One region of the Chromobacterium sp. Ag138 genome, then DNA from elsewhere that is predicted to be linked to it. Evidence: riboswitches for the same ligand, from Rfam matches in the RefSeq annotation. Region 1 holds a riboswitch; each other region holds the start of a gene.
What was found. A riboswitch is a leader RNA that binds a small molecule or an ion and turns the genes downstream of it on or off. The one in region 1 is predicted to bind cobalamin.
Positions count from the first base shown of each region.

Region 2: it holds a riboswitch for cobalamin, as region 1 does, so the genes downstream of both, ACY3GB_RS10410 (CbtB domain-containing protein) here and ACY3GB_RS21540 (HoxN/HupN/NixA family nickel/cobalt transporter) in region 1, are expected to answer to the same signal.
Region 3: it holds a riboswitch for cobalamin, as region 1 does, so the genes downstream of both, ACY3GB_RS12745 (TonB-dependent receptor domain-containing protein) here and ACY3GB_RS21540 (HoxN/HupN/NixA family nickel/cobalt transporter) in region 1, are expected to answer to the same signal.

Region 1 is NZ_JBUPWA010000001.1:4,622,818-4,629,213, forward strand. Features, by position in the region: gene ACY3GB_RS21530 (cobaltochelatase subunit CobN) at 1-2,095, opposite strand, end outside; gene ACY3GB_RS21535 ((2Fe-2S) ferredoxin domain-containing protein) at 2,092-2,421, opposite strand; gene ACY3GB_RS21540 (HoxN/HupN/NixA family nickel/cobalt transporter) at 2,418-3,464, opposite strand; cobalamin riboswitch at 3,573-3,757, opposite strand; gene cobD (threonine-phosphate decarboxylase CobD) at 3,825-4,823, opposite strand; gene cbiB (adenosylcobinamide-phosphate synthase CbiB) at 4,816-5,754, opposite strand; gene ACY3GB_RS21555 (cobyric acid synthase) at 5,888-6,396, shown strand, end outside.
Region 2 is NZ_JBUPWA010000001.1:2,259,337-2,265,732, forward strand. Features, by position in the region: gene nadB (L-aspartate oxidase) at 1-592, shown strand, start outside; gene ACY3GB_RS10390 (chitosanase) at 871-1,950, shown strand; gene ACY3GB_RS10395 (DUF411 domain-containing protein) at 2,018-2,452, opposite strand; gene ACY3GB_RS10400 (hypothetical protein) at 2,512-2,865, opposite strand; gene ACY3GB_RS10405 (histidine phosphatase family protein) at 2,933-3,502, opposite strand; adenosylcobalamin (AdoCbl) riboswitch at 3,558-3,719, shown strand; gene ACY3GB_RS10410 (CbtB domain-containing protein) at 3,722-3,934, shown strand; gene ACY3GB_RS10415 (CbtA family protein) at 3,948-4,691, shown strand; gene ACY3GB_RS10420 (chromate transporter) at 4,923-6,083, opposite strand; gene ACY3GB_RS10425 (chromate resistance protein ChrB domain-containing protein) at 6,080-6,396, opposite strand, start outside.
Region 3 is NZ_JBUPWA010000001.1:2,766,910-2,773,305, reverse strand. Features, by position in the region: gene ACY3GB_RS12770 (YoaK family protein) at 1-556, shown strand, start outside; partial or broken gene ACY3GB_RS12765 (arginase family protein) at 579-849, shown strand; gene cobS (adenosylcobinamide-GDP ribazoletransferase) at 1,221-1,952, opposite strand; gene ACY3GB_RS12755 (histidine phosphatase family protein) at 1,940-2,542, opposite strand; gene cobT (nicotinate-nucleotide--dimethylbenzimidazole phosphoribosyltransferase) at 2,539-3,573, opposite strand; cobalamin riboswitch at 3,695-3,902, shown strand; gene ACY3GB_RS12745 (TonB-dependent receptor domain-containing protein) at 4,029-5,894, shown strand; gene cobU (bifunctional adenosylcobinamide kinase/adenosylcobinamide-phosphate guanylyltransferase) at 5,905-6,396, shown strand, end outside.

The sequences.
Region 1 (6,396 bases):
CCGCCTGCGGCCGGTATTTGCCGTGGACGGCGGCGGGCGCGTGCTGGTGTCCGCCATGCGGGTGATCATGGTCGTGATGATGGCCATGGCCGTGTTCGTGGTGAGGCTCGTGCCCGTGATCATGGTCATGATCGTGCTTCAGCATCGCCGCCAGGTCGGTGTCGAGCTTGGCTTCCTTGATCAGGTCCCAGATCTGTTGCTGCAGCAGCGGCAGCTTGTTTGGGTCCAAGAGCTCCACCTGGTAGTACTCGTCCACCAGCTGGGTCAGCTGCGCCAGCGGGCCGTAGCTGTCGGCGGTGGTCATGGTCGGCGTCAGGTGGTCGATGATCACCGCGTGGCCGCGGCGCTTGGCCTGCGAGCCTTCGCCCGGATCGTTGACGATGAAGGGGTAGAACAGCGGCATGTCGCCCAAGAGCGCGTCCGGGAAGCAGTTCTGCGACAGGCCCACGCCCTTGCCCGGCAGCCATTCCAGCGTGCCGTGCTTGCCGACGTGGACGATGGCGTCGGCCCGCCAGTCGTCGCGCAGCCAGCGGTACAGCGCGTAGTAGTGGTGGGTGGGCGGCAGGTCCGGCGTGTGGTAGATGGCGTCCGGGTCCATGCCGTAGCCGCGCGGCGGCTGCAGCGCGACGAAGACATTGCCGTAGTCCAGGCCGGAGAACACCAGCTCGTCGCCGTCGACGTAGGCGCCGCCCGGCGGCTGGCCCCAGCGTTGCAGCATCTTGCCGCGCAGCGCGTCCGGCAGCTCGTCGAACCAAGCCTGGTAGCGCTTGGCCGGCACGCGGGCGGCGGCCTTGCGCATCTGCTCGGCGCTCAGGTAGTCCTGGTCGTAAGCGCCGTGGTCTATCAACTCGTGCATCAGCGCGTCGCTGTCCGGCGGCAGCTCATCCATCCGGTAGCCGCGGCCTTGCATGCCGCGCAGCATCGCGTACAGCGAGGCGGGGGAATCCAGACCCACCGCATTGCCTATCTGCGAGGCCTTGCTGTTGGAGTTGGTGAAGATGAAGGCGATGCGCTTGTCGGCATTTTCCACATGGCGCAGCCGCGCCAGGCGCGCGGCGATGCCGGCCAGGCGGCGGGCGCGGTCAGGCAGCGGCGCGTATTGCTCGGCCTGGCCTGCCTCCGCCGGCTGCTTGAAGCTCAGGGGCACGCCTATGATGCGGCCGTCGAATTCCGGCAGCGCCACGTTCATCGCGGTGTCCAGCGGATTGAAGCCGCGGTCGGACGCTTCCCACTGCTCGCGGGTCATGCTGCTGGTGATGGCCTGCAGCACCGGCAGGTTGAGTTGGTCCGACGCCTCCACCGCCCAGCCGGGCTGGGTGGGGCCGTCGTTGTTGATGTCGCCCATCGCGAACGAGGTGGTGTTGATCAGCAGGGAGACTTGGGCGCGCGGGTCGGCCAGCAACGCCAGCGCCGCCGGCAGGCCACCGTCTTGTATCGTTCGCAATGACGAGGTGAACACCGGCAGCGCGTTGACGCCGCGCTCGGCCAGGCAATCCACCAGCAGGTCGATGAAGCGGGTGTTGCCGGACAGCCAGTGGGCGCGGTAGAAGCACAGGCCGATGGTGGGCCAGTCCGGATCGCGGATTTCGAGCCAATCTTCCAGCGAGCAGGGCGCGGCCAGCTCCGGGTGGTAGACGCCGTGCTCCGGCAGCGGCTGCGGGCTCTGGTAGCCGAAGCCGGTCAGCAGCAGCCGGTCGGCCAGGCAGCGCATCATCTCGCCCAGGTTGGCGCTGCCGCCTGCCTGCAGATAGGCGTGGACGTCCTGCTGCAGCGATACCGGTGCGCTGCACAGGGCCTGCAGCTCCGGGTCCGGCTCGCCGGTGCCGCTGACCACGATGACGGCGGCCTGCAGCCGGCGAGCGTGGGCCAGCAGCGACTCCAGGCCCGGTATCGCGTCGGCGCGGCCCAGCACGCGCAGCACGATGGCGCGGACATCGGCCAATTGGCCGTCCAGCAGCGCCTGCATCGCGGCTTCGTCGGCGATGCCTTGCAGCGAAATGCCGGCGACAACGGGAAAATCTTCCGGCCAACGCGCGCGCGACAGCGCGGCGAGGTCGGTGCCGGCGTGGCTCAATAGTGCGATTTCTGCGTTCATGCCTGCGGTTCCGTTTCGATGTCGCCGATGCCGGTTTTATGGAACACCAGCTCTTCGACCGGGACGCCGCCCTTCAGATGCTGGCAGACGATGCGTTCGACGTCGGCTTCGCTGACCTTGCGGTACCAGACGCCGTCCGGGTACACCACCATCACCGGGCCTTCCTTGCACACCGCGAAGCAGTGGCTGCGGGTGCGCTTGGCGCGCAGGCCTTCGCAGGCGTCTATGGCGCGGCCCAGGTGCAGGAACATCGCCTCGGATCCCTGGCCGTCCGGCGTGCAGCGCGGACCGGTGCACATCAGTACGTGTTTGTCGTGGGTTCTCATCGCGCCTCCGGCGTCAGTTGGTCGAAACGCTTCCATTTGTAGATGCCGGCGGAGGCGAGCCAGGTGAACAGGAAGACGGCGACGACTAAGTAGCCGAAGTGGGCCAGGTTGTCGTTGAGCGCGGCGATCCAGTCCCAGAACGCGCCGGTGAGCTGCAGCTTGTCGGCCAGCAGTCCCAGGCCTTCCAGCCCGCCGATGCCGACGGCGACGACGACGGAGACGAAGGTGATGGTCAGGTTGTACCACAGCTTGCGCACCGGATTGACGAAGGCCCAGCCGTACACTTCCACCATCATCATGCTGTCCAGCGTGTCCACCAGCGCCATGCCGGCGGCGAACAGCACCGGGAATACCATGATGTGCCACAGCGCCACGCCGTGGGCGCTTTGCGAGGTGGCGATGGCGAACAGGCCGATTTCGGTGGCGGTGTCGAAGCCGAGGCCGAACAAAAAGCCGATGGGCAGCATGTGCCAGCTCTTGGTCACCATCTTGAACAGCGGGCGCAGCAGGCGCGCGATCAGGCCGCGGTTGTTCAACAGCAGATTCAGTTGTTCATCGCAGATGGCTTCGCCGGCGCGGGCGCGGCGGAAGGCCCCCCACACCGCGCGCAGGGACGACAGGTTGATCAGGGCCAGGGTCAGCAGGAAGAAGGCCGACACGCTGGTGCCGATGACGCTGCCTATCTCCTTGAAGCCAGTGACGCGGCTTTGCAGCGCGCTGGCGGCGAACACGATCAGCGCCACGGCGATGACGACCACCGCCGAGTGGCCCAGCGAAAAGAACAGGCCCACCGCCGACGGTTGGCGGCCTTCCTGCATCAGCTTGCGCACGGTGTTGTCGATGGCGGCGATGTGGTCGGCGTCCACTGCGTGGCGCAGGCCGAACAGATAAGCCAGCAGCGCGGTGGCGAGCTGGGCCGGGTGATCGGCGAAGGCGGCGAACGCCCAGGCCCAGGCCAATAGATTGGCCAGGATCAGTCCGGCGAGAATGGGCGCGTGGCGCGCCAGGCGGCGGCCGGCGGCCGGCGCGGTGGATGGATGCATGGTGCCCTCGAAGACGATTCACGTCGCGCAAGCGAGGGCACAGTCCGCTGGTTTTTCATGGGCGGCGCATGTGCGTATCCCCCGGTACACCCCGCCCGGTTTCTGCTTGCGTCGACACGCATGACGGCCGGTCTCCTGGCTCGCGCGTCGTCGTCCGGCGCCGCCTTCCCGACCTTGCTAGGGGCCAGTGGCGTCAGGCGTGGACTCTGCGCTTACAGTTGCGGGGGCAGCCGCGGTTTCGCACCGCGTTCCCGTTTCACCCATCAAGGGGCACCGTCATTGATTGGACTGGATCATACGTGACAACGCCGATGCTGTGAACCGTAGCGCCGGAGCGGCGTCCGGGCCCGTCGCGCGGTCTCATGCGCCGAGCGCGTGCCGCCGCCAGTCGGTGAGCGCCTGCTCCAGCCGCACCCAGTCGGCGTCGGCCTTGGGCAGGCCGAAGCGCAGGCTGGGTATGGCTTCGAAATAACGGGTCAGGATGCCGCGGCCGGCCAGGTAGCGGTGCGTGGACAAGCTGTTTGCGTCCGGCGTCCACTGAAACAGCTCGCAGCCGCCGGCGGGCGGCAGGCCGTGCCGCTCCAGGCAGCGTTGCAGCCTGGAGCTGTCGCGTTGCAGCTTGGTTTTCATCGCCTGTTGCCAGGCCGTGTCGCGCAACGCCAGCCTCACCGCCTCGCGCGCCGGGCCAGCCACCGTCCATGGCCCCAGTTCCTCGGCCAGGGCGTTCAGCAGTTCCGGCCAGCCGAACACGAATCCGGCGCGCGCGCCGGCCAGGCCGAAGAATTTGCCGATCGAGCGCAGCACGATCAGTCCCGGCTTGCCGATGCGCGGCAGCATGCTGTCTTCCGGCGCGGCGTCCAGAAACGCTTCGTCCACCACCAGCCAGCCACCGCGCGCGGCCAGCCGCTGCCGCCAGTTTTCCAGCAGCACCGGGTCGAAGCGGTCGCCGGTGGGGTTGTTGGGGTTGCACAGCAACACCACGTCCAGCTGGTCTATGCCGGCGGCCAGCTCGTCAGGCGACAGCCGGAACAGCTGGTGCCCGCGCTTCTGCCAGTGGTGCGGGTGCTCGGCGTAGCACAGCGCCAGCATGCCGACACGGCAGGGCGCGCGCAGCCGCGGCAACAACTGGATCGCCGGCTGCGAGCCGGCCACGGCCAGCAGCTTGTCGCTGCCGTAATATTCCGCCGCCGCCGCCTCCAGCCCGTCATGGTTCTGCGGCAGCCGCAGCCAGCTGTCGGCCGCCAGCGGCGGCACCGGCCAGCCGTTGGGATTGACGCCGGTGGACAGGTCCAGCCAGTCTCCGGCCGGAATGCCGTATTCGGCCGCGGCGCGCAGCAGGCCGCCTCCGTGTTCAAGCATGGATCGCTCCGATCAAGATGGCGGCCGCCAGCGACAATGCCGCCCACAGCCACATGCCCCGGTTGACCAGCCGCACCGCGCGGCCGATGTCTTCGTGCGTGGGAGTGGGACCGCAGCCAAGCGGCGGACGTTCCTTCCACTGGCCGTGATAGCGCGCGCCGCCGCCCAGGCTGACGCCCAGCGCGCCGGCGCCGGCGGCCATCACCGGGCCGGCGTTGGGGCTGTACCAAGTGGGGGCCTGGGTGCGCCAGCAGCGCCAGCCCTTTGCGGCATTGCCCAGCAGCAGATAGGTGAGGGCGGCCAGACGCGCCGGGATATAGTTCAAAACATCGTCGAAGCGGGCGGCGGCCCAGCCGAAGTGCAGGTAGTGATCGTTCTTGTAGCCCCACATCGCGTCCAGCGTGTTGGCCAGCCGGTACAGCACCGCGCCGGGCGCGCCCAGGACCAGAAACCAGAACAGCGCGGCGAAGACGGCGTCGCTGCCGTTTTCCAGCACCGACTCAATCGTCGCGCGCGCCACGCCGGCTTCGTCCAGTTCGCTGGTGTCGCGGCTGACGATCCAGCCCACCCGCTCGCGGGCCAGGGCCAGGTCGCAGTCGGCCAAGGCTTTTCGCACCACCTCGGCGTGCTGGGCCAGGCTGCGGGCGCCGACGGCCAGATAGAGCAGGGCGACCGGAACCATAATCTCCAGCAGCGGCAGCCTCGCCAGCGCCCAGGCGGCCAGCGTGAAGGGCGCCAATAGCAGCGCGATGGCCGCCGCGCCGCGCAGCCGCATGCGCCAGACCGGCTCAGCCTCCGGCGCTGCCGGGTAGGCCAAGCGCTCCACGGCCTTGACCAGCCGGCCGAAGCCGACCAGCGGATGCCAGCGCGGCGGTTCGCCCAGCAAGCGGTCCAGCAGCAGCGCGATCGGCAGAAACAGTGCGGAATTCAACGAACAGCCCTATATAATGGCCGGCCGCCGCCGGGAATTATCCAATGCGCAAGTCTGTCGCGCTTTGGGCGGCCGGAATGAATCAAGCCGCCATTCTAAGCGTTGTCAGCCATCCATGCGCAGGGAGATCGCCATGACCGCCAAAACCATCATGATCCAGGGCGCCACGTCCGACGCCGGCAAGAGCGCGCTGGCCACCGGTCTGTGCCGGCTGCTGGCCCGGCGCGGCGTGCGGGTGGCGCCGTTCAAGCCGCAGAACATGGCGCTGAACAGCGCGGTGACGGCGGACGGCGGCGAGATCGGCCGCTCGCAGGCGGTGCAGGCGCTGGCCTGCGGCGTGGAGCCGCACACCGACATGAACCCGGTGCTGCTCAAGCCCAACAGCCACACCGGCTCGCAGGTGATCATCCAGGGCCGCGCCATCGGCAATATGGAGGCGCGCGGCTATCACGGCTACAAGCCGGTCGCGATGAAGGCGGTGCTGGCGTCGCACGCCAGGCTGGCGGAACAGTATCAATGCATCGTCGCCGAGGGCGCCGGCAGCCCGGCCGAGATCAATCTGCGCGACGGCGACATCGCCAATATGGGCTTCGCAGAAGCGGTGGACTGCCCGGTGATCCTGGTGGCCGACATCGAGCGCGG
Region 2 (6,396 bases), 2.4 Mb from region 1:
GCAGCCGATACCGGTGGTGCCGGCGGTGCACTTCACCTGCGGCGGCATCGTCACCGACCTGGCCGGCCGCACCGACGTGGCCGGACTGTACGCGGTGGGCGAAGTGGCCCACACCGGCCTGCACGGCGCCAACCGCCTGGCCAGCAACTCGCTGCTGGAGTGCCTGGTGATAGGCAAGGCGGCGGCGGCCGACATCCAGGCGCAGGACGCCATCAAATTGCCGGCGATTCCGGCCTGGGACGACAGCCGCGTCACCGACCCGGATGAAGAAGTGGTGATCTCGCACAACTGGGAAGAGCTGCGCCGCGCGATGTGGGACTATGTCGGCATCGTCCGCACCAACAAGCGGCTGGAGCGCGCGCTGCACCGCATCGACCTGCTCAGAGGCGAGATCGACGAGTATTACAGCAACTTCCACGTCAGCAATGACCTGATCGAGCTGCGCAATCTGGTGCAAACCGCCGAGCTGATCGTCCGCTCCGCGCTGCTGCGCAAGGAAAGCCGCGGCTTGCATTACAGCCGCGACTATCCGGACCTGCTGCCCGAGGCGGCGGAAACCGTGCTGGCGCCGGACGCCCCGCGCGGCGGCTGATCTTCCCCGCGCCGCGCCAAAGCCGCCAACAGGCGACTTTTTTCATGCCCCTCAAACTCGTATAGACATCAAAACAACACAATGGCATTTATATTAAATATAAATAACTCATATTGAGTTATTCAAGCTTATCATGAGCCCGCGCGCAACCCGCTGCATGCCGTCGCGCAAGGCGCCTGCGCCATCGAACCAAGCCGGCTGCGCGCGCCGCGCATCGTTTCAGCTGTTTCATCAGGAAGCATCTCTTAGGCAATGCCACCTAAACAGGGAGAAAATCCATGGAATACGCAGCAAAACGCCTTTCCTTCCCATCCGCCGTCCTGGCCGGACTGGTCCTCCTCGCCACCGGCTCCGCGGCCGCCCAGGGTTCCACCGCAGGCAGCGCCGAGAAACAGGCAAGCCGCCTGCCCGACTGCGCCGCCGCCTGGAGCTCCGCCACGCCCTATGCGGCCGGCAGCGTCGCCAGCCGCGGCGGCGTCAACTACGCCGCCGCCTTCTGGACCCAAGGCAACGCGCCGGAACTGGGCCAGGCCTGGCAAGCCGGCAAGCGCTGTCGTCCCGCGGGCCAGGCCAAGGCCGCCGACCACGACGCCAACTTCCCGCCCAACACGCTGAAATTCCTGAAGGCCAACACCGGCCTGGACGGCGAGCAGTGGGACAACATCATGAAACTGGTGAACAAGCCGGAGCAGGACTCGCTGGAATGGACCAAGTTCTACGGTTACTGCGAGGACATCAAAGACAAGCGCGGCTACACGATAGGGATTTTCGGCGCCACCACCGGCGGCCCCAATGACGAAGGTCCGGATGGCCCGACGCTGTTCAAGGAGTTCGACGCCTCCAGCGGCGCATCCAATCCGTCCATCGCCGGCGGCCTGGCACGCGCCGGCGTGCATGGCAGCATGCAGGGCAAGATCCTGAAGATCAGCGACAGCGCCAAGGTGTTCTGCGACAAGATAGGCGGCCTGCAAAACAATCCCGCCTGGCGCGACGCGATGTGGAACACCTTCTACAAGGTGTATATCCAGTACAGCGTGCAGCAGGCCCGCCAGCGCGGCTTCTCCAGCGCGCTGACCATAGGCTCCTTCGTCGACACCGCGCTGAACCAAGGCGCCACCGGCGATTCCGGCTCGCTGCAGGGGCTGCTGTCCCGCTCCGGCAACAGCGGCGACGAGAAAACCTTCATGACCGCCTTCTACGCCCAGCGCAGCAAGATCGTCGACACCAATCATTACAACCAGCCGCCGAATGGCAAGAACCGCGTCAAGCAATGGAGCACGCTGCTGAACCAGGGCGAGACCGATCTGAAAAACGCCGACGCCGCAGTGCTAAAAGTGACCGATTGGGAAATGAAGTAAGCCGCCCAACGCCAGACCAAACCGCGCGCGCCTTCTCAGCTGGCGCGCGCGGTTTTCGTTTCAACGCTTAGAAGCGGCCGTACAGCACGCCGGTCTTCTGATCCGCCGACATGGCGTACACCGGCAGCGTGCCGGGCGTGGTCTCGCCCATGCCGGGCGAATTCAACGGCATGCCAGGCACGGCGATGCCGATCAGCTTGCTGTTGCCGGCCAACAGCCGCTTGATGGCGGCCGCCGGGACATGGCCTTCCACCACGTAGCGGCCAACCTTGGCGGTATGGCAGCTGCCCATGCCAGGCGTCACGCCGAGCTGGCTCTTCACCTGCTGCATATCGTCGCGGTTGACGGCGGCAACGGCAAAGCCGTTCTGTTTCAGATAAGCGATATCAGCCTCGCAGCAGCCGCAGCTCGGGCTCTTGTAGACGGTGGCGGGAACGGCGGCCAACGCGGATGCGCTGGCGGCGGCCAAAACGGCCGCAAACAGAAAATGACGCAAGGACATGATGTCCTCCTTTAGATGGATGTCCAGATCGATCGCGCGCGGCCGCGCGCGGGAAAATGTCAGATCCGGGCAAACTCGGGAGGACGCAGAGGCGGCGGCAAGACCGGGCCCGGAAGCAGGACCGGACGCGCCGCGTTCCTCACGCCGCCGCAAGCCAGAACGGCCACGCCGGGCAAAGACGCCTCGATGAACAACGGCAGGCAGGCCTGGGCACAGGCGGTCGAAGCGCAAGCGCCCGCGTCATGCATCGCCGCATGCTTCGCGGCTGGCTTGACCGCCATCCCGGCACAATCACGCGACGCGCTCATCGCCGCGCACGCCTCGGATGGCAACAAGCCCGTCAACGGCGCATGCGCCGCCGCCATCCCGAAAAGGGACAGCTGCAGCACGAGCAGCAACAGGGCGCGGCGCAAGATTCTCATTCAAGGACGATACCATGCCGGACCGCGCGGCAAGCGCACACAGATCAAATCCGTCCCATCATGCGGAATCATCGCCCCCCAGGCGCAAGCGCCACAGATCCTGCTGCCGGGACAGTTCGATCCGGGCCAGCGGCGCGACGTCGATCTGCCGATACGCCTGCGGCGGCAAGCGCAACGCCCGCAACAGAATCGCCTTGATGGCGCTGGCATGGGCGATGACCAGGGCGTGGCCGGCCGGCCAGCGAAAATGCTCGAACCAATGGCCGACGCGCTCGACCATCGCCAGCAGCGACTCCCCCTCCGGCGCCGGACATCCCGGGTCAGACAGCCATGCGCTCAAGGCCTCCGGCTCCGCCGTCGCGATCGCTTTCAGCGACAGGCCGCGCCAACGGCCATGATCCACCTCCCGCAACGCCATGGCCTCCTCTGCCGCGCGGCCCAGCGCGTCGGCGGTCTGTCGGGCGCATCGTTCCGGACTGTGCAGCGCCAGCTCGGCCAGCGCCAGCGAACCGGCCAGGCGCGCCGCCCGTTCCAGCGCTTCCGGCTCCAGCGGATCGTCCGCCGGAAAATGGCCGGCGCGCAGCGCGCGGCTCGCCGGCACGCACAGCAGGGTGATACGGCTCGTCATGCTCTTGGCTCTCCGTCAAAACGTCCTGAAGTTCTTTGACATTTTTTCTTGGCTCTCTAGAATCCACATCGTCTCGATGCGAGGAAGCCGGTGCGAATCCGGCACGGTCGCGCCACTGTGTATCAGCCTGATCCGCCATGCGGACAGGCATGAAAAGTCAGGCCTTCGCATCCAGCCAACCATCCGTTTCAGGACGCGTCATCCTCAAGGAGATATCTCATGCATGCAAGCCCCGTCATGGCGCCGGCGATCCAGCCCGTGTCCCTCCCCATTCGCGAACTGCTGCCCTGGGCAGTCTTCGGCAGCATTCTGATGCTGCTGGCGATCTACTTCGTCGGCGTGGAGGAAGGTGCCGCCGCCATCTTCAACAGCATGTACGTGCACGAGTTCGTCCACGACGGCCGCCACCTGCTCGGCTTTCCCTGCCACTAAGGAGGCGCCGGACATGGTGAGAAGTCTTTTGATCCGCGGCATGATCGCGGGCTTTCTGGCCAGCTTGCTGGCTTTCGGTTTTGCCAAGATCGTCGGCGAGCCTCAGGTCGAGGGCGCGATCGCCTTCGAGGAAAAAATGGAAATGGCGAAAAGCGGCGGACACCAGCACGACGAAACGCCTGAACTGGTCAGCCGCGGCGTCCAGTCCGGCATCGGCCTGTTCGTCGGGGTCGGCGTGTTCGGCACCGCCGTGGGCGGCTTGTTCGCGCTGGCGTTCGCCTTCGCCTACGGCCGCATCGGCGCGCTGCGCGCCCGCGCGCTGTCGGCGCTGATGGCCCTGCTGGGCTTCATCTCGTTCGCGCTGGTGCCCTTCCTCAAGTACCCGCCCAATCCGCCGGCGGTGGGCGATCCCGGCACCATAGGCTCCCGCACCGCGCTGTTCTTCGCGATGATAGCCGTGTCGCTGGCGGCGCTCGCCATCGCGGTGCTCCTGGCCCGCAAGCTGATCGCCCGCTTCGGGGCCTGGGACGCGACGCTGATCGCCGGCGCGGCCTTCATCGCGCTGGTGATCGTCGCCCAGGCGCTGTTGCCCGAGGTGAACGAGATCCCCGAGCAATTCTCCGCCGTGCTGCTGTGGCGCTTCCGGATGGCTTCCTTCGGCATCCAGGCGATACTGTGGGCAGGGCTGGGCGTGGCATTCGGCAGCCTGGTGGAACGGCTGCTGGAGGATCGGCGCGACGCTTTCCAGATCAACTGAGCGAACAACCCTCGCATGCGCCCTCGCCCTGGCGGGGGTGTTTCATTTTCGGCGGATGGACAGAACACATCTCGCCGTCGGCGCGGATGGCGGCCGGCATCGACTGGCCATCCTTCCTTAACGCTTGTTGCGCGCGGCCTATCGCCTGGTCCTGCATATGCCGATCCTGGGCCAAGCTCGGCATTCCGCCGAATGCGATACCCAAGACAGGGGCAATCGCAGCCGATTACCTCAAAAATGATGCGTCAGCGGAAAGAGCGCGACGCCAAGCAGCGCCGCGCCGGCGACAATCACCGGCTCCGGCAGCTTCTTCAGTTTCCATAACAAAGCCGCGGCCGCAAGCGCCAGCAGCGCGGTAGGCAGATCCGTGAGCGAGCGCTGCGCCAGCACCGCCACCGAGCCGGCGATGGCGCCGATCGCCGCCGCGGTGATGCCGTCTACGAAAGCGACCAGCCCCGGCCGCTTGCCGTGCTTCTTGAAATGCGGCGCGGCCAGCACCGTGATCAGATAGCACGGCAGAAAGGTGGCCAGCGCCGCCAGGCAGGCGCCGGGCAAGCCCGCCACCAGGTAGCCGATGAAGCCGGTGGTGATCACCACCGGCCCCGGCGTGATCATGGCTACCGCCACCGCGTCGACGAATTGTTTGTCGGTCAGCCAGTGATGCTCGGTGACGATGCCGCCATACAGAAACGGCACGATGGCGAGGCCGGAGCCAAAGACGAAGGCGCCGGCCTTGGCGAAAAACACGGTCAGCTGCAGCAGCAAGCCCGGATCGGAGATGGCCGGCAATAAGGGCAGCGGCAGCGCCGCGCCCAGCGTGCCGGACGATGGCCGCGGCCGGCAGCGCGCCAGCCAAACCAGCACGCCGGCGGCAATGAACAGCCAGGCGATCTCCGACTGGGTGATGATGGTTAGCAAGGCCAATGCGGCGAAGACGGCCCACAGCAAGCGGTCGTTTTTCAGGTTCTTGGTGGCCAGCTTATGCGCGCTGATCGCCATGATGCCGATCACCGCGGCGCCCACGCCATAGAACACCGCCTGCATCCAGGGCAGGCCGCCAAAGGCCTGGTAGGCCCAGCCCAGCGCCAGCACCATCAGGAAAGACGGCAGCACGAAGGCGAAGCCCGCCGCGGTGGCGCCCAACACGCGGTAATGAACATAGCCCAGATAGATCGCCAACTGGGCCGCCAGCGGCCCCGGCGCGATCTGCGCCAACGCGAGCCCCTCCTTGTAATCGGCCTCGGTGATCCAGCCGCGCCGCTCGACCAGGTCGCGGTGCATATAGCCGACCAGCGCGACCGGGCCGCCAAAGCCCAGCGCGCCCAGCCGCAGGAAGTAGCGCGTCAGCTGCCACAGCTTGTACTTGGCCGGGGCGATGGGGGACGCTGTCATGATTCGGCTCCTGAGAGGGCCAACCTGGCGCCGGCTGGCGTGAAATGGGCGTACAGCGAGTCCAGCGCCTGCGAAATCTCGGCCAACAGCTGATCGTCATCCGCCAGGCGTTGGCGCGCGCCGCCCAGCATGGCTTCGAAGCCGGCGGCTTCCGGCACGATGACGCCGCCGACATCGAGCGCGTGCACCATCGCGCCCAATCGGAGCAACCCGCCATTCCGCTCCAGCCCGAAACTGGCCAGCAACGTTTCGTAGGTGACCCGCTCGCCGACATGCGTGAAGGCCGCGCCGTCGAAATCGAAACCCAGCGCGT
Region 3 (6,396 bases), 1.9 Mb from region 1:
GCTGATTTTGTGGGCGCGGCGGCAGCGGCTGCGCGGCGGCTACGGCGTGTCGATGATGGAGGAAGCGCTGCTGTTGCTGGTGTTCGGCCTCTTGGGCGCCGGCTTGTCGCTGCACAAGGGCTTGTTCACGCCGCCCACTGTGATGCTGCTGTGCTTCATCATGGGCATGCACAACACCATCGTCACCAAGCTGTCCGGCGGCCTGTTGCGCAGCACCCACATGACCGGCATCGCCACCGATCTGGGCATAGAGCTGGCCAAGATGAGTTATTTCAACCGCCAGGAAAGCCCGCGCGTGGCGGCCATCCGTTCCAACCGCAAGAAATTCCGCGTTTACGCGCTGATCCTGCTGGCATTCTTCCTGGGCGGCGTGGTGGGGGCGCTGGGTTTCAAACACCTCGGTTTCGGCTTTACGCTGCCCTTGGCGCTGTTCCTGTTCCTGCTGGGCCTCAGGCCCGCCTGGTACGACGTCCGACTGCGCTGGCGCTGGTGGCGCGGCCGCTGGGCGTCGCGGCGCGCGTGGGCCGCCGCGCAGGGCGGACGTTCCGCGTCCTGACGCCGCGGCCGGTGGTGTCGCGCTCAAGAAGACCATTGGCGACGCGCCGGTCCACGTGACCTTCGACATCGACTGTCTGGACCCATCCGCGGCACCCCGGTGCCGGGCGGCCCCGCCACCGCGCAGGCGCTGAAGATCATCCGCAATCTGGGCGATCTGAACATCGTCGGCATGGATGTGCTGGAAGTGGCGCCGAGCCACGACCAGAGCGAGACCACCGCGCGGGCCGCCGCCGCACCGCCTGTGACATGCTGTGCCTGATGCGCAACAAGAAGGTGGCGGGCACGCTGTAAGCGGTTCGCCGTTTTAAGAAAATGCCGTCGCGCTGGAGTCCCGGCGGGCGGCATTTTTTGTTGGGGTGAAAAAAGATGGGTGAGAGTGCAGGACCGGTTGGTAACCGCCAATATCCCCTTTGGCCCGTGCCGGCAAAACCGTTTGAGGCCAGGGGAAGTTGAGCCGCCGTTTTTTTGATCGGCGGCGCCTAGCTTCAAACTATTTTCCCGGGGTTTCTCGGGCCGTAGGGGCGGCCTGGATTTGCCAAGGGGCTGGCAGCGCAGCCCCTTGGTCTGTTTGGCGGGCAGCCCCGCCATGAAATTAATGTCTGCGCAGCAGGCTCAAATCTGTTTTGGTCAATTCTCATGTCGCTTAGCTGATTCGGAACAGATCAAACCCACCCCGGTACCCGCCACAGCAACAAGCCCAGCATCGCGATCTCGCAAAGCTCCACGCCCGCGCCCAGGCAGTCGCCGGTCATGCCCCCCAGGCGGCGCTTCAGGAAGGCGCACCAGGCCAGGCCGGCTAGCGGGGCCAGCAGCAGCGCCGGGGCCAGCCAGGCGGACAGCGCCAGCAGCGCGGCCAGGTTCAGGCCCATGCCGGCCCAGTCGCGCCGCCAGGCGAAGCGCTCGCCGCTGCCCGGCGCGATGGCCGGCAGCGTGGCCGACCAGGCGACGGCGAAGCCGCGCGCCCAGGCCGGGACCAGCAGCAGGCCCCAGGCCGGGCCGCCGTGGCGGGCGGCCAGCATCAGCAGCACCAGCTTGGCGGCGACGGCCAGGATCAGCGAGAGCGCGCCGAAGCTGCCCAGATGCGGGTCTTTCAGCACTTCGAAGAAGCGCTCGCGCGAGCGATGGGCCGCGCCCAGCGCGTCGGAGAGGTCGGCCAGGCCGTCCAGATGCAGGCCGCCGGTCACCATCACCCAGGCCAGCAGCGCCAGCAGCGCCGCCAGCCAGGGATCGACCAGGCCGCCCAGCCGCAGCGCGGCCAGCAGCAGCGCGCCGACGATGACCCCGACGGCGGGAAACCAGCGCGCGCTGGCGGCCAGCCATTCGGGTTTGAAATCCGCCAGCTGCGGGGTGGGCAGCCGGGTCAGGAACTGCACTGCCAGGATCAGTCCGCGCATGCGGACTCCAGGCGCAGCAGGTAGGCCGGGTGGCCCTCCAGCATCGACAGCTGGACGAAGCCGCCGCGTTGCACCGTCATCAGCTTGGCCACCGAGAAGTCGGCGCCCAGCAGCTCCGCCATCAGCACCGTGATCACGCCGCCGTGGGTCACCAGCAGCCGGTGGCTGCCGCGGGCTTCGGTCATCCAGTCGGCCAGGCCGGCCAGCACCCGGGTGCGGAACTGCTCGAAGGTTTCGCCGCCGGGCGGGCTGAGCCGGCCGGCGGCCAGCGCGTCGCCCCAGCCGGGGTGGGCCTGTTCCAGATCGGCCACCGGCTGGCCGTCCCAGCCGCCGAAATCCATCTCGGCGAAGCGCGGGTCCACCTTCAGCGTCAGCGAGCCGGACAGCGCCTGCCTGACCGAGAACTCGCGGCAGCGCTGCAGCGGCGAGGTGGCGATGCAGGTGACCGGCGCCAGGTTGCTGATGCGTTTCCAGCTATGTTCCAGCTGCTGGTGCCCCAGCTCGGTCAGCGGCAGGTCGGTCAGGCCGATCAGCCGGCCGTCGTGATCGATGTCGCCGTGGCGCAGCAGGGTCAGCGTGTAAGGGTTCATGCCGATTTGCCGCTGATGCCGGCTTCCGCGAAGGTGGCCATGCCGTTGTGCAGCTTCACCGACAGTTGCAGCAGCGGCACGCACACGGCGGCGCCGGAGCCTTCGCCCAGGCGCATGCCCAGGTCCACCAGAGGGGACAGTTGCAAGGCTTTCAGCGCCAGATCGTGGCCGGATTCGGCCGAGCGGTGGCTGGCCAGCAGCCAGTCGTGCAGCGAGGGCTCCATCGTCTTGGCGCACAGCGCAGCGGCACTGGCGATGAAGCCGTCCACCAGCGACGGCACGCCCAGCCGCGCGCCTTCCAGGTAAAAGCCGGCGATCGCGGCGATTTCCAGGCCGCCCAGCTCGGACAGCGTGTCCAGGCCGCTGAGGTTTTCCCAGGCCACCCGGGCCAGCGCGGTCTTCACCGCGCGATGCTTGTTGGCCAGGCCGGCGTCGTCGACGCCGGTGCCGCGGCCGACCACCAGCTCAGGCGCCGCGCCGGTCAGCCGGCAGATCAGCGCCGCCGACGCGGTGGTGTTGCCTATGCCCATGTCGCCGGCGATCAGCAGGTTGGCGCCGGCCTCCACCGCACGGCGGGCGGCGGCGCGGCCTGCCTCCAGCGCGGCCTCGGTCTCGGCGGCGCTCATCGCGGCCTGTTTGGCCAGGTTCTGGCTGCCGGGCCTCACCTTGGCGTGGACGATGGGCAGCGCGGAGACATCGCCGGCCACGCCCACATCCACCACTTCCAGCTGCGCGTCCAGCGCGCGCGCCAGCACGCAGATGGCCGCGCCGCCATTGGCGAAATTGCGCACCATCTCGGTGGTGACCGCCGACGGGAAGGCGGACACGCCTTCCACCGTGACGCCGTGGTCGGCGGCGAACACGGTGATGGCCGGCCGCAGGTCTTCCGGCTGGGCGCGGCCCTGCCAGGCGGCGAAGCGGCAGGCCAGTTCCTCCAGTTGTCCCAGGCTGCCGGGCGGCTTGGTCAGAATGGCCTGACGGGCGCGGGCGGCGTTGCGGGCGGAAAGATCCAGGGGTTTGCTGCTGTTCATGGTGTGGGCCTGCTGCGGGAGCGGACGGGGGTCCGAATGATGAATGGGAACCGGCGCGCGGCGTCGGCTGGACTCTAAGCATATTACTGCTTGGCCGGTGCCGCCAAAAGTCCGGCGGGTTATAATCCGCCGATCAGCAGGTGTCCGGAGGCGCGCGGTCTTGCGCGCCCGGATGAAACGGGAAGCCGGTGCGAAACCGGCGCTGCCCCCGCAACGGTAAGGCCTGGCGCGCATGCGCCCAGGCGGCGCAAAGGCCACTGTCCTCGGGACGGGAAGGCGCGCCGCCGGCAAGGCCCAGCCCGGAGACCGGCCTGCGCTGCCACTGGCCGGAAGCCGGTGGGCCACTGGAGTATCGCGGGGAGGCGATTCGACAGGCGTTCCGGTTCTGCCGTGCCGTCCTTTGCTGCTGTTGTCCTCTTCGCACTCAACGTTGACCTTATCGTGAGTGTGTTTTCATGTTCAAGCTTCAAATCTGCGCCGCGCTGACGGCGCTGGCCTGTTCCAGCCTGGCCCTGGCCGACGGCGTTCCCCAGTTCGTCGGCGATCCGGTGGTCGTGACGGCGAGCCGCATCGCGCAGCCGCTGTCGAAAACGCTGGCCGACGCCACCGTGATCACCCGCGACGAAATCGAAGAAAGCGGCGCGCAGACGCTGCAGCAGGTGTTGTCGCGCCAGGCGGCGGTGACCATCGCCGGCAACGGCGGTCCAGGCACTAGCAGCAGCATTTTCATGCGCGGCAGCAATTCCAACCACACGGTGGTGTTGGTGGATGGCATGCGCATTTCGTCGGCGACGACCGGCACCACGGCGATCCAGAACATTCCGCTGGAACAGATCGAGCGCATCGAAATCCTGCGTGGCCCGGCGTCCAGCCTGTATGGCGCCGACGCCATCGGCGGCGTGATCCAGATCTTCACCCGCAAGGGCGAGGGCGAGCCGCGCTTCAACGCCGGTTTCGAGGCCGGCAGCCGCGGCACCGGCAAGCTGACGGCTGGCGTGGACGGCAAGAGCGGCGATACCGCTTATAGCCTGCAGTTGAGCCATGCCCAATCCAATGGTTTCTCGGCGAAGAATTCGAAGAATGAGTTTGGATACAACCCGGATAAAGATGGCTATCGTAATGATGGCTACGCCGCCAACGTGACCCAGACCCTGGCGCCTGGGCATGATCTGACGTTGCGCTTGTTCCAGACTTTTGCCCGGGCCGATTTCGATCAAAATCTGGTTGGACAAGACTGGATCGATACCCGCCTGACTGGGCAGAGTCTAGAGTCGCGTAATCGTTTTACCGATCTCTGGACCAGCACGCTGCGGTTCAGCCACAGCCAGGATAAGCAGGAAACGTTCAGCGACATGGCTGGTGGGCAGCGAAACAGCCTGTATCAAACGACCCAGAACGAGTGGACATGGCAGAATGACTTGACCACCGCCTGGGGCAATTTCGTGCTGGGTGCGACTCATAACGACCAGAAGGTGGACAGCAGCGATCTATTCACCAAGAACACGCGCACCCAGTACGCGGGATTCGCCACATACCAGCTTGAGAAGGGAAAGAGTCTGTTCCAGGCCAGCCTGCGTCGCGATCATGACGACCAGTTCGGCGGCAAGACCACCGGCAAGCTGGATTACGGCTATCGATTCGCTGATGGCTGGTTGGCTCGGGTAGGCTATGGCACGGCTTATAAAGCGCCCACGTTTAATGATTTGTACTATCCGCCTACCGATATGCCCGAGGACAACTACCACTATCGGAGCAATCCGAATTTGAAACCGGAAAGCTCGCTCAATAGTGAGCTGGCACTGGTTTATAGCAAGAATGCTAGTCGTTTCAGTTTGACTGCGTTCCATAACCAAGTTAGCGATTTGATCGCTTCCACTACCACTGCGGATGGTATTGATACTCGGATAAATGTCAGCCGCGCAACCATCCGTGGCTTGACGTTGGAAGGCGCTACAGTGGCGGCGGGAATCGATCTGGGCGCCAATCTTACGCTGCTGGACGCTCGCGATGACGGCACTGGCCATAGGCTGGAGCGCCGTCCGCGCCAGAGCGCCAATTTCACTGCGAGCAAAGAGCTGGGCAAGTGGACGCTGGGCGCGGAACAGCAGATCGTATCCCGCAGATACGACGATCCGACGAATACCGAGTCCAAAGCGCTGCACGGTTACGGCGTGACCAACGCCTTCGCCAACTACCGCTTCGCCAAGAGCTGGACCGCGACCGCCCGCGTCGATAACCTGTTCGACCGCGAATACGAAACCGCTTACGGCTACAACACCGGCGGCCTGGGCGCCTTCATCGGCGTGCGTTACAGCCAATAAGGGACAAGCCATGCCCCACCTGATCACCGGCGGCGCCCGCAGCGGCAAGAGCCGCCATGCCGAAGACCTGGCCCGCCGTCATGGCGGACCGGTGTGTTATCTCGCCACCGCCGAGGTGCGCGACGCCGAGTTCGCGCGCCGGGTGGCGCTTCACCGCGCGCAGCGGCCGGCGCATTGGGGCGTGGCGGAGGCCGGCCGCGGCCTGGCGGCCATCATCGCCGCCCACGACGCGCCGGATGGTTTGTTGTTGATCGACTGCCTGGGCATGTGGCTGATGCGCTTCTTCGGCGAGGCCGGATTCGACGCGTCGGCATACGAGGCGGAGCGCGACGCGCTGCTGGCGGCGCTGGACGCGGCGAGCGGCGAGGTGCTGCTGGTGAGCAACGAGGTGGGCTGGGGCGTGGTGGCGGGCGATGCCGAAACCCGCCGCTTCGTCGACGAATTGGGCCGGCTCAACCAGCTGGCGGCGTCGCATTGCGGCCGGGTGACGCTGGTGGCCTGC